Regions from separate parts of the Novosphingobium pentaromativorans US6-1 genome, predicted to be linked through region 1. Evidence: predicted binding sites of a transcription regulator. Region 1 holds the regulator's gene; each other region holds the start of a gene.
The links. Region 1 encodes LexA, which represses DNA repair genes until DNA is damaged. Its sites were predicted from a motif close to GTTCCNCNCTTGTTCT; they were not measured.
Positions count from the first base shown of each region.

Region 2: JI59_RS00140 (S24 family peptidase) is a predicted target of LexA. The motif match lies at 634-649, and genes of this name have one in related genera.
Region 3: JI59_RS01315 (PA0069 family radical SAM protein) is a predicted target of LexA. The motif match lies at 2,089-2,104, and genes of this name have one in related genera.
Region 4: JI59_RS26135 (DUF7146 domain-containing protein) is a predicted target of LexA. The motif match lies at 2,728-2,743, and genes of this name have one in related genera.

Region 1 covers NZ_CP009291.1:646,946-650,756, reverse strand. The annotation lists gene JI59_RS02970 (molybdopterin molybdotransferase MoeA) at 1-1,116, shown strand, start outside; gene lexA (transcriptional repressor LexA) at 1,201-1,896, shown strand; gene JI59_RS02960 (ComEC/Rec2 family competence protein) at 1,966-3,811, opposite strand, start outside.
Region 2 covers NZ_CP009291.1:24,873-28,683, reverse strand. The annotation lists gene JI59_RS00145 (PIN domain-containing protein) at 1-300, shown strand, start outside; gene JI59_RS00140 (S24 family peptidase) at 726-1,370, shown strand; gene JI59_RS00135 (thermonuclease family protein) at 1,382-1,807, shown strand; gene JI59_RS00130 (DUF5818 domain-containing protein) at 1,798-2,106, shown strand; gene JI59_RS00125 (DUF6961 family protein) at 2,106-2,303, shown strand; gene JI59_RS00120 (hypothetical protein) at 2,337-2,576, opposite strand; gene mobF (MobF family relaxase) at 2,649-3,811, opposite strand, start outside.
Region 3 covers NZ_CP009291.1:308,131-311,941, reverse strand. The annotation lists gene cpdR (cell cycle two-component system response regulator CpdR) at 1-324, shown strand, start outside; tRNA gene JI59_RS01325 (tRNA-Val) at 424-498, shown strand; gene JI59_RS01320 (NADP-dependent isocitrate dehydrogenase) at 744-1,967, shown strand; gene JI59_RS01315 (PA0069 family radical SAM protein) at 2,114-3,184, shown strand; gene JI59_RS01310 (hypothetical protein) at 3,297-3,578, shown strand; gene JI59_RS01305 (long-chain fatty acid--CoA ligase) at 3,618-3,811, opposite strand, start outside.
Region 4 covers NZ_CP009291.1:1,590,025-1,593,835, forward strand. The annotation lists partial or broken gene JI59_RS07305 (strawberry notch-like NTP hydrolase domain-containing protein) at 1-1,726, opposite strand, end outside; gene JI59_RS26135 (DUF7146 domain-containing protein) at 1,775-2,485, opposite strand; gene JI59_RS07315 (lytic transglycosylase domain-containing protein) at 2,828-3,412, shown strand; gene JI59_RS27345 (thermonuclease family protein) at 3,477-3,811, shown strand, end outside.

The sequences.
Region 1 (3,811 bases):
TTCCTGGCCGAACCGCTGCTGGCGCGGCGCACCCAGCCTTCCGCTCATCTCTCTGCGATGGACGGCTATGCAATGATCGAAGGCGACCTCACCGGGCCATGGCAGGTGATCGGTGAAAGCGCCGCAGGCCACCCCTTTACCGGCACGCTGCAAAAGGGCGAGGCCGTGCGGATCTCGACCGGCGCGATCATGCCCGCCGATGCCGGCGTCGTGATCCTGCAGGAAGACCTTGGGCGGGAAGGCGACCGCATTACTCTCAGCGGCGATCTGCCCGAACCGCCGCACAAGCACATCCGCCCTTGCGGGATGGATTTCACGGCGGGGCAAGAAGTGCTGGGCGAAGGAGTCCGCATCGGCCCTGCGCATATCGCGCTGGCCCTCTCCGCGGGTCATCGCCACCTGCCGGTGCGCCGCATGCCGAAAGTCGCGGTGATCGACAGCGGCGATGAACTGGCCGCCGATCCGGAGACCTGCCCTGCGCACCAGATCCCCGCGAGCAACGGCGCCATGCTGGTCTCGCTGGTCAGCGCCCTGCCGGTCGAGGCGCAGCGAATCGGGCCCGTGACCGACACGCTCGATGCGCTGATCGGCGCTTTCGACGAGGCCGCCGATTGCGACATGATCGTCACCAGCGGCGGAGCCTCGGTAGGCGATCACGATCTCGTGCGCCCGGCTCTCGAACGCTGGGGCGCAAGGCTCGACTTCTGGCGCGTCGCCATCAAGCCGGGCAAGCCGATCCTCGTTGCCACGCGCGAACGCAGCAGCGGCGGCACGCAGATCATCATCGGCCTGCCGGGCAATCCGGTTTCGAGCATGGTCACCGCCTATCTCTTCGTCCTGCCGATGCTGCGCGCAATGCTCGGAGCAAACCGTTCGCTGCCAATGCAGATCTCGACCGTTCTGGACGGATCTCTCAGAGCCATCGGCCACCGCCGCGAATTCCTGCGCGGCTACTGGAACGGCGAGAGCGTGGCGCCCATGACGCTGCAGGACAGCGGTGCACTCAGCGCCCTTGCGGCCAGCAATGTGCTGATCGATCGCCCCGCGCATGCACCGGCCGCCACGCCCGGAGACACGGTGCGGGTGTTCCTGCTCGAAAACGGCGGTATTGCTTGACGTTCCAGAATCTGTTGCTTAATTGTTCTCTCATTGTTCACAAGCAGAACAACGCTCGGGGACGCAGAGAAAGAGGCAACGAAGATGTTGACGCGCAAGCAGCATGAATTGCTCAAGTTCATTCAGGTCCGGCTTGAAGAAAGCGGCATCTCGCCCAGCTTCGAAGAGATGAAGGAAGCGCTCGACCTCAAGTCGAAGTCGGGCGTGCACCGCCTCATTTCCGCGCTTGAGGAACGCGGCTTCATCCGCCGCCTGCCAAACCGCGCCCGCGCGCTGGAAATCCTGCGCCAGCCCGAAGACGTCACCAGCAAGCCTGCGACGAAGGCCGCCGCTCCTGCCGGCATAGACGCCCTTGCCGCACTCAAGCAGCCCGAACGCAAGCCTGAACCGGCGAACGACGTCATCGAAATTCCGCTGCACGGTCGCATCGCTGCCGGCGTTCCTATCGAGGCGCTCGAAGGCCAGTCGATGCTTCCGGTTCCGGCAGCCCTGCTCGGCTCGGGGGAACACTACGCGCTTGAGGTTTCGGGCGATTCGATGGTCGAGGCCGGCATTCTCGACGGCGACTTTGCCCTGATCCGTCGCACCAACACCGCACGCGACGGCGAAATCGTCGTCGCCCTGGTTCGCGGCGAAGAAGCGACGCTCAAGTATCTCCAGCGCGATGGCGGCATGGTTCGCCTCGTGCCCGCCAATGCCGCATACGAACCGCAGATCTACGGCCCTGACGAGATCGAGGTTCAGGGCAAGCTCGCAGGGCTGCTGCGCCGCTATCACTGAGCTTGCCCCGGGGAGGCGTGCCGCTCAGGCGTACTCTCCGGAAGGCGTACTCTCCGGACAGGGCCGAAATCACGGCCCGCGCGGGTTCCACCAGCCATGGCGGCCCTGCCCTGCCGCCACTGTTTCGACGGATTTGCCGCGCAGCCTGATGGCAAGCCCGCCGGTCCTGTCCAGCATGGTCCGGTCGGCCTTGAGCCAGCGCGGCTTGCAGCTCCATGGCAGCCAGCGATCGGCAACGACGATATCGGCCTTGTCGCAGGCCGCTGCCAGCGACCGCTCGGGCACCTGGTCGCGGCCTCTGGCGATCAGCAAGTCCCACGATCGACCGGCTCGATCGATCCGTACCGAACAGAAGTCGCGATTGCATCTCGAACCCGGCCACGATGCGAGGGGCGTCAATTCGCCTTCGATCCCTGCGAATTCGCGAAGATTGTCGCGCACATAATCGCTGCCGGTGTCGCGCAAGGTGACGAGCCCATCGCCGCTATCGTCGAGCAGTCCGACATGACGGCCATCGCCGGTCACGAGAATGTCCGGCGGCTCGAGCAGGATGAGCCAGACGATGCCGAAACAGGCGGGCACCAGTCCCAGCAGCCGCACGCGCCCGCTCCAAAGGCCGAGCCACAATCCGCCGGTTACGAACAGAAGGAAACCGCCCGTCCCCATGGCAGGCAGAACCGAAACGGCGCCCGGCAGCGCACTGATCTTGTGCGCGAGGCCAAGCAGTAGGTCGATGAACTGCCCCGCCAGCCACCAGAACGGCCCGCCCAGTCCCACAATGTCGCACAGCAGCGCGAGGGCAATGCAGGGCATGACCGCGAAAGTCGTAAGCGGGATCGCAAGCACGTTCGCAAGCGCCCCGTAGGCACCGGCGCGATGAAAATGGTAGAAGCCGATCGGCATCAGGACGACTTCGATCACGAAGCCCGTCACGAAGAGCATGACTACCTGGCGCATCAGCCGCGAGAGCCACGACTCCTCTCGCGGTGCCAGGAACTGACGCGCTGGCCCGGAGGTCGCCAGCGCCACGATGGCGAGTACGGCGGCAAAGCTCATCTGGAAGCTGGGGCCGGTCAGCGATTCGGGCCAGACCAGCAGGACAATGAAGCCGGCAACCGCCAACATCCGCAGCGAAAGCGCTTCGCGCCCCAGCGCCAGCGCGATCAGGACCAGCATCGCCCCGATGCAGGAACGGACCGTGGGCACCTGCGATCCGGTCAGCACAGTATAGGCGATCCCGGCCAGCGCTCCGCACAGGGCTGCCACGACCGGAAGCCGCAAACGCAGCGCCAGTGCCGGGCAAAGCGCAAGAAGTCGCAAGGCCAGAAAATAGGCGGCGCCGATCACCGCGCTGACATGCAGTCCACTGATTGCCAACAGATGCGCGAGGCCAGCGTCGCGCATCGCCTGTGCATCCTCCTCGAGGATGCCGCCCCGGTCTCCGCTGGCCAGCGCCGCGGCAATCCCGCCCTCAGAACCGGCCATGCGGGAACGCACATGCCGGGAAAGCGCTGTGCGCATGGCATCGATCCCGTCGTCGCCCGTCCCAGGCTCAACGATCGTGACCCTGCCCGTCACGCTCCCGCTTGCGGAAAGTCCGGAGAACCAGGCGGTCCGGGCGAAATTGTAACCGCCCGGAAACATCGGGGCGGCGGGCGGCATCAGCCGCGCCTCGAAGCGAATCACTGCCCCAGGCGATACGGGCGCGGCATCGGGGTCGGCCGGAACATTGACGCGAACCTTGATAGGCACCCCCGAATCCGGTTCTCGGGCGGCCACGATCCATCGCACGCGCTCCAAGGCCGGCTGCTCGTCCACGCCCAGGACCTTGCCGAGGAACACGCCCGATATCGGCCTTTCGATCGCTTCTTGTCCTGCGAGCACAGATTTGGCCCACACGGTGAGGCAACCGGCA
Region 2 (3,811 bases), 620 kb from region 1:
ACGCGTGCCATTGCCGTACGCCGGGAGCGCACAGTTCTATCCGCGCCCGACACCTTTGCCTTTGCGATTGCCGAGCAGCGGCGTTGGGCGCTGCTGACCGGCGATGGTGCTCTGAGGCGCCTTGCGGCCGATAGCGGAGTTGAAACGCATGGCCTGCTCTGGCTATGCGACCGCTTCGAGGAACATGAAGTGCTTGGCTATACGCAGTTGCATGCAGGGCTGACGACGATCTCGACGCATCCGCGCTGCCGATTGCCGGCAGCCGAAGTACGTGTGCGCCTCAATCGTTACTCAGTCTGACGATGCTGTCGTGACGCCCCAGGGCAGCCGGATGGCAATCGGCTCCGTTGCCATTGTCCGTAACTCCTGAATGATTGACGGTTCCGAACAGTGCAATCTGGGCAGATCAACGACCGTTTTGTTGGCGAGAGCAGACAGTAGGAGCTCAGCCCCTTTCCGCCAGAAATTGCCTCACCCGCTCCTGCGTCTTACGTCTCGGCCGGCGACCTTCGCGAAGATCCTGAACAAACCGGGGGTCCCCGACGGCCAGCCTACCAAACATGCTGGCCTTCGTACCGGTTCGCGCCAAATAACCCTCGATCTGGTCCAGGAGCTCCATCGCCTTCGACTCGCTTTCCGCTTGTGTTCTTGGTATGTTCTTATTAGGAAGGCTTCCTAGAGTCTAGGATCGAATTTCCTAGACGGATGCGATAGGACCTGCCGCGATGGAAGATGCACGCAAAGCCCTGGACGATCTGATCCAGCAACGAGGCTGTAATTACTCCTCGATCTCCCGCCTTCTTGGGCGCAACGCGGCCTACATCCAGCAATACATCCGCCGCGGCAGTCCCCGCCAACTGGACGAGCAGGACCGCTCCGTGCTCGCCCGTTTCTTCGGCGTGGACGAGAAGATCCTCGGTGCGCCCGAGCGGCGATCCGGCCCGGTCGTCGAACTGGTCCATGTACCGGTTCTCGATGTCGAAGCCTCGGCGGGGCACGGCGCTTTGGCCGAAATGGAATCCAAATGCGCCCAGTTCGGGTTCGACGAGAAGTGGCTGCGCCGTCTGACCGCAAGCAAGGCGACGAGCCTTTCGATCATCGCCGTGCACGGGGATTCGATGGAGCCGACCTTACATGACGGCGATGAAGTCATGGTCGATCTCAATGATGGACAGTCGCGGCTGCGCGACGGGATCTATGTGCTGCGCATGGATGACATGCTCAGCGTCAAGCGGGTCGCAATCGAGCCGCAAGGCAAGCGGGTCTCGGTGCTCAGCGACAATCCGGCCTATCCCAGTTGGCGCGGACTGGAGAAGCGGACGATCAATATTGTCGGCCGCGTGCTTTGGTTCGGCCGCGCGCTTCGCTAGGTAGCTCGCCAATGCTTGCCATCCTCGCTGCCTCGATCGTCGCTGCCGGCCAGACCTTTACCTGCACACCCACGCATGTCTGGGATGGCGACGGGCCCATATGGTGCGCCGAAGGCCCCCATGTCCGCATCGCCGGGATCGCCGCGCGCGAAATGGACGGAACATGCCGGACCAACCAGCCCTGCCCCGACGCGTCGGCTATCGAAACGCGCGACGCGCTCGTCGATCTTCTTGGCGGCCCTCGAGGGACAATCTCGACAGGGCACGTCGTGGTTCGTGGAGCGAGATTGACATGCCGGTCGGAAGGTTCGGCAGGAGGCAACCGGACGGCTGCCTGGTGCCGACTGCCGAACGGAGCCGATCTCTCCTGCTCGATGATCCAGACACGCACAGTGCTGCGTTGGGATCGCTACTGGAAAGGGCCCGCATGCCGCTAGGCCCGGAACTCTGTCTGACAGGCCTTCTTGCCGAAGGCCCCTTCGGACTTGAACTGCATTCGGGCGGCGGAGTGTGGGAGCTCGACACCGGGCGTGGAGCACGCCGGTTGCTCGGATGCGAAGTGGAAGTCTGCGGACGCCGCGCCGGGTTCAACGAGCTCATCTGCGATCAGATCTGGCCAGCAGGACAACTCCGCCCTCCTCGCTCCAATTTCAATATTGAACTGCTCCTCGCCAGTAGTGTCGTGGGCTATGGTTTGATCGCGTTTTTCCTCGGCCTTGTTGGACGTCTCGGCTGATGCTGAGCGATTGGGAACTCTGGGCTTGTGCCGACCAGGTCCTGAAGACCCACGGTGAAAATGCACCGCTTCATGTTGCCGAGCAGATCGGCGTGCTCGCACTGGCACGGGACGAGGCGGGCATCGCCACTTGGAAAGCCATCGCCCAACGCGTAGCGGAGCTGATGGGCAAGGATGGCCCGAACCAGCTTCAATAAACCAGAACGGCCTCAGCCAAGTTTCAACAACGGTTAGCCTATCGGCGATAGATCGCCCGGAAAGAGAGTGCGCTGAGAGCTCCTGCCTGCATTCGTCCCACCTTCAATCTCCAAGCCCTGCATGCGTTCGACCAGATGGCGCGCGAGATCGAGACGAGCATTGCGCTGGGTTCGCGGATCGTCAGCGCCGAGCCCGACAAGCGTTGCTTCAGACGCAACCGCAAGCGCGACTTCGATATGCGTGAACAGGATTTCATCGGCGATTCGGGACATGGTCACCATGAGAACAAAAACAGAACTAACAGTCAACCGGTGCCATATGCACCCATGCGGATAGGCGCTGTGTCAGATCCCGATTTCGAAGGGCTTGGTGATCGAGCGATCGAGTTCGGGCGGCTCGCGAGCCGGTTCTTGCGAACGATCAGACGCCTTGCCCTTCGCCTGGCCCATTGCTGCCGCATCGCGCAGCTGATTGACTGTCTCGAGAGCCGAGCGTTTCATTCCCGGATTGCGCTCAACAGCTGCTTCGAGCTTGCCCGCATTGTCGACAAACAGGGTCAGACCATCGCGCAGGCGGGTTATCGTCACGAGAAATGTCTGCTGGTTGGCAAGATTGCGTTCGCGGCTGTCCATGACGGCAATCCCGCGGTTGGAGGTCAGGCCCTGCGCCATGTGCGCGTTGAGCGCGTAAGCGAGATCAAGACGCTCGAGCATGGGGTCGCTCAGCCCCAGCCGGTGTTCGGCGCCAAGCGAGGTCTTCACCGTGACGCCCTTGGCATCAACCGCCACGATGCGCGCCTGATCGGCGTTGAGCAGTCCGCGCTTGTGATCCGTCGCCGTCCAGCGAATGCGGTCACCATCGTGGATTTCTAGTGGGCGAACCTCAAACAGACGTAGCGGATCCTGCTCACCTTGCGGTCGCATCTGGCCCGGCCGGAATTCAAAGCGCTTGCCCCGCTCGTTCTGTAGCATCACGTGTTCGCGGGTTGGATCGGTTTCGACCACTTCATAGCGGCCTTTCTGTAGCCCCTGCCCCCTTTGCCGGCGGTCGACTTCGAGCACCATGCCGGCTGCATAGCTGCGCGAATAGCGCATTTCCTCACGCGTAAGGTTGACGCGCGACAGCACAGTGAGACCCAACGAACCCGGTCCCAATTCGCCATTGGCCTTGAGCCCGATTTGGACTGCTTCATTCACCTGTCCGCGCAAGTTGCGACCCGAAGCATAAATCGCGGTCACCTCCCGCTCTGCAGGCGAAAGCGATAGCCAGGCCGCCGCGGCGTCAACGGCAGCTGTATTGCCCGACGCGACAACATGCGGGCCAAGATGTCGCAAGGCCTCGTCGATATTTCCGCCCTGCGCTGCATATTGAGCGTCGCGCAACGCCTTATCGCGGGCCCGGAGATTGGTGTTCATGGTGGCGGTTTCGACGCCTGCCTTCTGCATGACGTCGAAGGGTTTGCCCGCATCGACAGCGCCCAATTGCTTCCTGTCCCCTATGCTGGCGA
Region 3 (3,811 bases), 340 kb from region 1:
GCACGGGCATTGGAAAATGCCGGATACGATGTGGTTGCCGTCGATTGCGGCACGACCGCCCTGCCCCACCTGGAGACCGAGACTTTCGACCTGCTGCTTTCGGACATCGTCATGCCCGAGATGGACGGCATCGAACTGGCGCAGCGCTGCGCCGAGGTTTCGCCGATGACCAAGGTCATGTTCATTACCGGTTTTGCTGCCGTCACCCTGCGCGCCAGCCGCGAGGCACCGCAGGCGAAAGTCCTTTCCAAACCCTTCCATCTTCGCGATCTTGTGATGGAAGTGCAGCGGGTTTTCGGCCTTCCCGAGCACGCTCGACTTTAATTGAAAAATTCCTGCCAAAGCGTCTTGCATCACCGGAAACATGACGCTAGAGGGCCAGTCCTCCGAGCGGGAACGCCCGCAAGGAGCTCTGGACGGAATGGGCGTATAGCTCAGTGGTAGAGCACTATGTTGACATCGTAGGGGTCGCAAGTTCAATCCTTGCTACGCCCACCATTCCCCAGGCCTGATGGCTAGAAACCCGTCGCGAAAGCGGCGGGTTTTCTGCTTTCCGGGACCGGCTTTCCAGCCGCTGCACCTCGCCAAGTCGGGCCGCCCGGTGCTTCGGCACCTCTCCTGAAGGCAGGATCAACGCCCCCGCGCCGTCAAACTGGCGCCAAAATGCCGTTCCTTGCCTTGCTAAGCGCCCACCCTCTCCTTAAGAGACGCCCAAATTCTCATCCCCAGGGGAGCTTTCAAGCATGGCAAAAATCAAGGTAGCAAATCCCATCGTAGAGATGGACGGCGATGAAATGACCCGGATCATCTGGGAATGGATCCGCGAGCGTCTGATTCTCCCCTACCTCGACGTCGACCTCAAGTACTACGACCTCTCGGTCACCAAGCGCGACGAGACCGACGACCAGATCACCGTCGACGCCGCCAACGCCACCAAGCAGTATGGCGTTGCCGTGAAGTGCGCGACGATCACCCCCGACGAAGCCCGCGTCGAGGAATTCAGCCTCAAGAAGATGTGGAAGTCGCCCAACGGCACGATCCGCAACATCCTCGGCGGCGTCGTCTTCCGCGAACCCATCGTGATCTCGAACGTTCCCCGCCTGGTTCCGGGCTGGACCGACCCCATCGTCGTGGGCCGTCACGCGTTCGGCGACCAGTACCGCGCCACCGACACCCTGATCCCTGGCCCCGGCAAGCTGCGCCTCGTCTGGGACGGTGAAAACGGCGACAAGATCGACCTCGACGTGTTCGACTTCCCGGCGCCGGGCGTCGCCATGGCCATGTACAACCTCGACGAATCGATCCGCGACTTCGCGCGCGCTTCGTTCAACTACGGCCTCGGCCTGAAATGGCCGGTCTACCTGTCGACCAAGAACACGATCATGAAGGCCTACGACGGCCGCTTCAAGGATCTGTTCCAGGAAGTGTTCGACACCGAAGGCTTCGCCGAGAAGTTCAAGGATGCCGGCATCACCTATGAGCACCGCCTGATCGACGACATGGTCGCCTCGGCGCTCAAGTGGTCGGGCAAGTTCGTCTGGGCCTGCAAGAACTACGACGGCGACGTGCAGTCGGACACCGTTGCACAGGGCTTCGGCTCGCTGGGCCTGATGACCTCGGTCCTGATGGCGCCCGACGGCAAGACCGTCGAAGCGGAAGCCGCCCACGGCACCGTCACCCGTCACTACCGCCAGCACCAGCAGGGCAAGTCGACCTCGACCAACCCGATCGCCTCGATCTTCGCCTGGACGCGTGGCCTCATGTACCGCGGCAAGTTCGACAACACGCCGGACGTCGTGAAGTTCGCCCAGACCCTCGAGCGCGTCTGCATCGAGACCGTCGAAAGCGGCGCGATGACCAAGGACCTCGCGCTGCTGATCGGCCCCGAGCAGAGCTGGATGACCACCGAGCAGTTCTTCGAAGCCATCGTCGAGAACCTCGAGAAGGAAATGGCCTCCTGGGCCTGACCTTTACGGTCCATGGATTCGGGCAGCTCCGGCTGCCGAAACAAGAAGAGCCCTCCCCCACGCGGGGAGGGCTTTTTCTTTACCTGCACGTCATGCGGCGCAGGTAGCGCCATTGACTTTTGTTCTCTTTATGTTCACATCGTGGCATGCAACCTCTAAAGGGAAGAGGCGCTGCCAGCGGGGCGCCAAGCTCTCGCTTCAACCTGCCCGGACGGGAAGCCGACGGGGACTGGCTCGACAGCGTCGCCGACATCGACGGCCCTCCCCGCAACCCGGCCACGAGCGTGACCGAGGAGCATCCCCGCACGATCCTGTCTTTCAACAAATCGCCGGATATTCCCTTCGATCGCTCGATCAATGCCTATCGCGGCTGCGAACATGGCTGCATCTACTGTTTCGCGCGGCCCAGCCACGCCTTTCACGACCTTTCGCCCGGCCTCGATTTCGAAACCAGGCTCTTCGCCAAGCCCGATGCGGCAAGGCTCCTGCGCACCACGCTGGCAAAGCCAGGCTATCGGCCGGCACCGATCGCGATGGGAACCAATACCGATCCCTACCAGCCGATCGAGGCGCACTACCGCATCACGCGCGAGATCCTCGAAGTCTGCCTGGAGACGCGCCACCCGGTGACGATCACCACAAAGTCGGACCGGGTCCTGCGCGATCTCGACATCCTGCGCGAGATGGCGCGATTCGATCTGGTGGGCGTGGGCATTTCCGTAACCAGCCTCGATGCCCACCTCTCGCGCCTGCTGGAACCTCGGGCGGCCACCCCGGCCAGGCGAATTGCCGCGCTGGGCAAGCTGGTAGAGGCCGGAATCCCCGCCCATGTCTCGATCGCTCCGGTAATCCCGGCGATCACCGACCAATTCCTGGAGGCGATACTGGAAGCCGCGGCAGGGCAAGGCGTGCGCGGCGCCATGTGGATCATGGTGCGCCTGCCCCACGAAGTTGCGCCGCTGTTTCGCGAATGGCTGGAAGTGCACTTCCCCGAGCGAGCCTCCAAGGTCATGACGACGATTCGCGAGATGCGCGGCGGCAAGGACAACGACCCGCGTTTCTTTGAGCGCATGCGCCCCAGCGGCGTGTGGGCCGATCTGTTCCGCAATCGCTTCCGGCTTGCGGCCAAACGGCATGGCTTCGGCCCGCCGGATGTCCATCTGGACTGCTCCGGTTTCAAGGCGCCCGACGCAAGCGGACAGTTGTCGTTTCTCTAGGCACGTTTCGTCCCTGATCAGGCTCGATTCGACGCAGGACATGTCAGTTTTGAAACAACTCGATGGGTGGCGAGTTCTTCGCTGCAGACAAGGAATTCAAAAGGAGGTCTTCATGGCCGAAGAATACACCACCACCGAAACCACACGCGAAACGTCGCAAGCTCCGCACACGACTGTAATTCACGAAAAGAGTTCTTCCAGTGGAACCGGCATCGTCATGGCGGTCATTGTCCTCGTCGCGGTTATCGGCGGGATTTACCTGTTCAGCCAGACATCGAGCAGCGAAGCAGCCAAGGACAACGCCATCGCCAATGCTGCGAACAGCGTGGGCAATGCGGCCGAACAGGTCGGCGACGCCGCCGAGACCGCTGCCGGCAACGCGGCCAACCAGTAATTCGAGCCGAGGCGGCTGCCCGCCTAGCGGCCGCCTTCGTCATACCGGCAGCGTGTAGTCCTTGTATTGCACGCGAAGGTCCTTCTTGCTGATCTTTCCGGTGCCCGTATGCGGCAGGGCATTCACCAGTTCCACCGCATCGGGCAGCCACCAGCTGGCGACCTTGTCGCGCAGGAATTCGCGCACGTCCTCACCGCGCAGACTGCTGCCACCGCGCGGCACGACGATGAGGA
Region 4 (3,811 bases), 940 kb from region 1:
GCGTATCCTCGGCGCGGCCCGAGCGCAGCGTCGGATAGGTGACGAAGAGGATGCCTTCGGGCATCGTTACGGGGTGGCCGAGTTTCCAGCGTGAGAGCGGCTGGAGATCGAGCGGTAGACCGCCAAGCGCTTCCCAGTCGCGTCGCGCATCTTCCAGCAGCGCCTCGTTTTTGGTGATCCAGACATGCCGGCGTTCGCCTGCGAGCCAGCGGTCCATGATGACCGCGGCGATCTGCCGTCCCTTGCCCGCTCCGGTTCCGTCGCCAAGGAAGAAGCCTTGGCGGTAGGCGTGCCCATCCCTGGACAATTCGAGCGAGGTGCCTTCTTGGCTGACCTTGAATTGACCCGGAAGATCGCGTGCGAATGCCTGGGCAGCGTAGACCAGCGTCTCGCATTGCGCTTCGGACAGAAGGCCGTCGGCCTGCCAACAAGCGGGAAGACGCGGTACAACATCCGGCTGGGGCGCCGCGACCGAGCCCATGGCGACCGATTCGACGAGCGGAGTGGGATGGATCGGCGCGTCCTCGAACACGATGCGGCTGGGGCGGTAAGGCAGGTAGATGCCTGCCTGTTCAGGCACCGGCGCGGGGTCGGCCAAGATCGAATAGGTGAGGTCGATCGCATTTGCTGTGGCTGCTGGTGTCGCGGCGAACGGCGCCACCGGCCGGACCGGCGCGCGATGTGCTGACGTCTTGCCAACGAGGCAGACTGGCTTGCCGACTGGCAGGCGATGGATGTTGGCGGAGATCTGTACGCGTGGCGGAAGCGCGTTGAGCAGCTCGTGGATCGCGATCAGGTCGCAGGTATCTCCGGTGATCGCCGACGAGGGCGCAGTCGATACCTTGTCGATCACGACCAGGCGAACGGCAATCCCCGTCCCTGTCCGGCGAAACATCTGCTCCAAGCGGACATTGAGCAGGAGCGACGCTTCGTCCTGCGCTTTGGCGAACTTGGAAGCATCAAAACCGTCGGGCATGATCGCGACGATCCTCGCCCCATTCGCAGCCGCTCGCATCGCACCGCGCAGGTGACGCATAGCGGTCTCGCCGTCCTTGCCGCGTTCATGGCTCTGAGCGAATGGCGGGTTCGTTAGCACGACCGATGGAACCGGGCCGCGATGCAAGTCGGCGATCAGTTCCCCGTCGTGCGCAGTGATCGTGGCCGCGGGGAAGATGTGGACCAGGCTGCCTCGTCTTGCCGGATCTATCTCGTTGAGGAGCAGCGAGGCCTTCCAGACGCTGCCCCATAGGGCAAGCGCACCATTGCCGGCTGATGGTTCGAGGAGTGTGTCTTGCACGCAGACAGCTGCGGCCTTCGCCATCAGCCAGGCCAGCATTGGCGGGGTAGAGAACTGCTGGAACTCGACCTGTGCTTCGCTGCGCACGTGCCGCGGCGGCAAGGCTGCTTTGAGCCAGTCGAACCGCGCTTCGGCTTCGTGTACGTTCGTCGCCAGATCGATGCGTGAGGACTCTCGCAGCCAGAGCAGTGCGCCGATCTCGACCGCGTTGTTGTAGTCGTCGATAGTCCAGGCGCTTCCCCAGTCCATGACGCCGGTTTCCTCGGCGAACAGGCCGGCGATTTCGGCACGGGTAAGGTGACGTCCCGAAGCGAGAAGCTCGGCAACTCGGGTGCCAATGGCGCAAGCCAATGGGACTGACAACAACTGCTCGCCAGCTGGAAACAGGTCTGATTGAAACATGGCAATTCGTCCTCCTGATGAAGGCATCGGGACAGGCCCTCTGCCGGATCAGGAATTCGAGAAGCTCTCTCTCCTCTACCGCGCCGCTTTGCGGCGCAGCCATGCTTTAAGTTCATCGTTCCAGTCGGTGTCGCGTGAGGACGGCTTGCGAATGTGGATCGTCCGTCCATCGCGGGCGTAAGCGGCCAGGCCACGCGAGGCAGCCAGCTCGCCGCCCGCATCGTGATCGACGAAGAGGTGAAGCTCGGTCACGCTCTCGGGCACGCTGACGAGGCCGAAGCGCTCATTGCCCAGGGTCGCCCAGACGGGAATGCCGGTGAGAGCATAGGCCGACATCGCGCTCTCGATCCCCTCGGCAAGGCCGAGCTTGCCGGAAACCGGAGCGAAAAGGCGGGCAGCAGCTTCGCCGAGCGCGCCAAGCGCGCGTTTCGGCTTTTCGAAAGCGGCCTTGCCTGAAGCCTCGGCAGACAGGAACGTGCGGTGGATGGCGATCGGGCCCTCGTCGAGGCTGACTGCCGCGATCATGGCGGGCAAAAAGCGGGTCCGTCCTTTTGGGCCAAGCGGCGTTCGTGGATGGAAGCGGAGCGCCGGAGATGCGGCGAGGATGCCGCGGCTTTCAAGATATTCCTTTGCCGGACTGGCACGCAGTGGCTGTGCATCGCGCCAGATCCTCAGCGCTGCCGCCGAGGGTTTGCGGGTGCTGGTCGATTCGGGTTCGTTGCTGGTCGCAGAACCTGAAAAAAGCGCCGGTGCCTCGAAACCTTCACGCGCCAATGCAGACAACACGCTCTGCTGATCGCATCCCGCGAAACAGTGGAAGAGGATAGCTTGTCGGCCGAGCGACACACCGAGTGACGGCGTGCGGTCAACATGCGCGGGGCAACAGGCCATGCCCTTTGTGCCGGACCATTTGCCCCCTCGCGATTCGCAAATGCGACGGGCGGTCTCGGTAAGCGACCGGTTGGGATGAGTTTGGACAGATAGGGACATGCGAGCTCCTCAGCATGCAAAGTGACCCCCTCATCAGCGTTCCTCTCCTCTCCCAAAGGCAGGCATTCGCGGCTTTCCTACAGGCACATGTTCTTTTTATGTTCTCTTTCGATTCGAATCAATGGAGCACAAGTCGAGATGAACTGCCTCAATTGTCTGACCGCGCTAGCGGTCGCCTGTCTGGGGATGATTGCGACCTCCTCACAGCAAGTTCGCGCCCAGGATTTCACCTTGTTCGAGCACGCGATCGTTCCGCCGAAGACGGACCAGCAGCCGGCAAGGGAATATCTTCCTGCAATCTACCAGGCCGAGCCAGCAAACGTATCCTACCGGGAAGGCTTGTATATGGCGGCGATAGCCGAGGCTGAACGCCGTTACGGGCTTCCGACCAACCTGCTTCGTGCTCTTATCTGGGCTGAGTCCCGCTTCAATCCGATGGCTGTTAGTCCAGCCGGTGCTGCCGGGCTGGCTCAGCTTATGCCGGCCACGGCGAAAGAACTGGGCGTCCGGAACCGTCATGACCCTCTTGCATCGATCGACGGTGGCGCCAGGTACCTTCGCGATATGTTGGACCGGTTCGACGCAGTCCACCTGGCCTTGGCTGCTTACAATGCTGGCCCAGGTGCCGTCTCCCGATCACGCGGCATTCCCAACAATGGTGAAACGCCGCAATATGTTCGGTCTGTGTTGGGACGTTGGCAAACAATTGGTACGTACAATTGACGAAACTACCTGATTTCCGGCTATTGTCTGAAATCATGTGCCGGAATGAAGACGGACAACGCCAGTGAGTGAGACCCCCGGTGAGCCGTTCGACTTTCGCAAGGCGTTGAAGGCACAAAAGCGCCGGAAGCTGAGAAAGGAGATCGCATTGGGTTTGGGAGCATTCGCGATCGTATTTGCTGGAGGGGTGCTGGCACTCAACTGGCCAGTCCATGATGCCAGCCTTGCTAACGACGATCAGCAGCCTCAGGCTTTATTCCAGCAAGCAAGCTCCCCACAATTCGACATCTGCGGCTCCATCCGGCGCACATGCGTCGTGGATGGAGATACTTTCTGGCTTGATGGCGTGAAGATCCGGATTGCCGACATCGACACTCCCGAGATCAGCGAGCCTCGTTG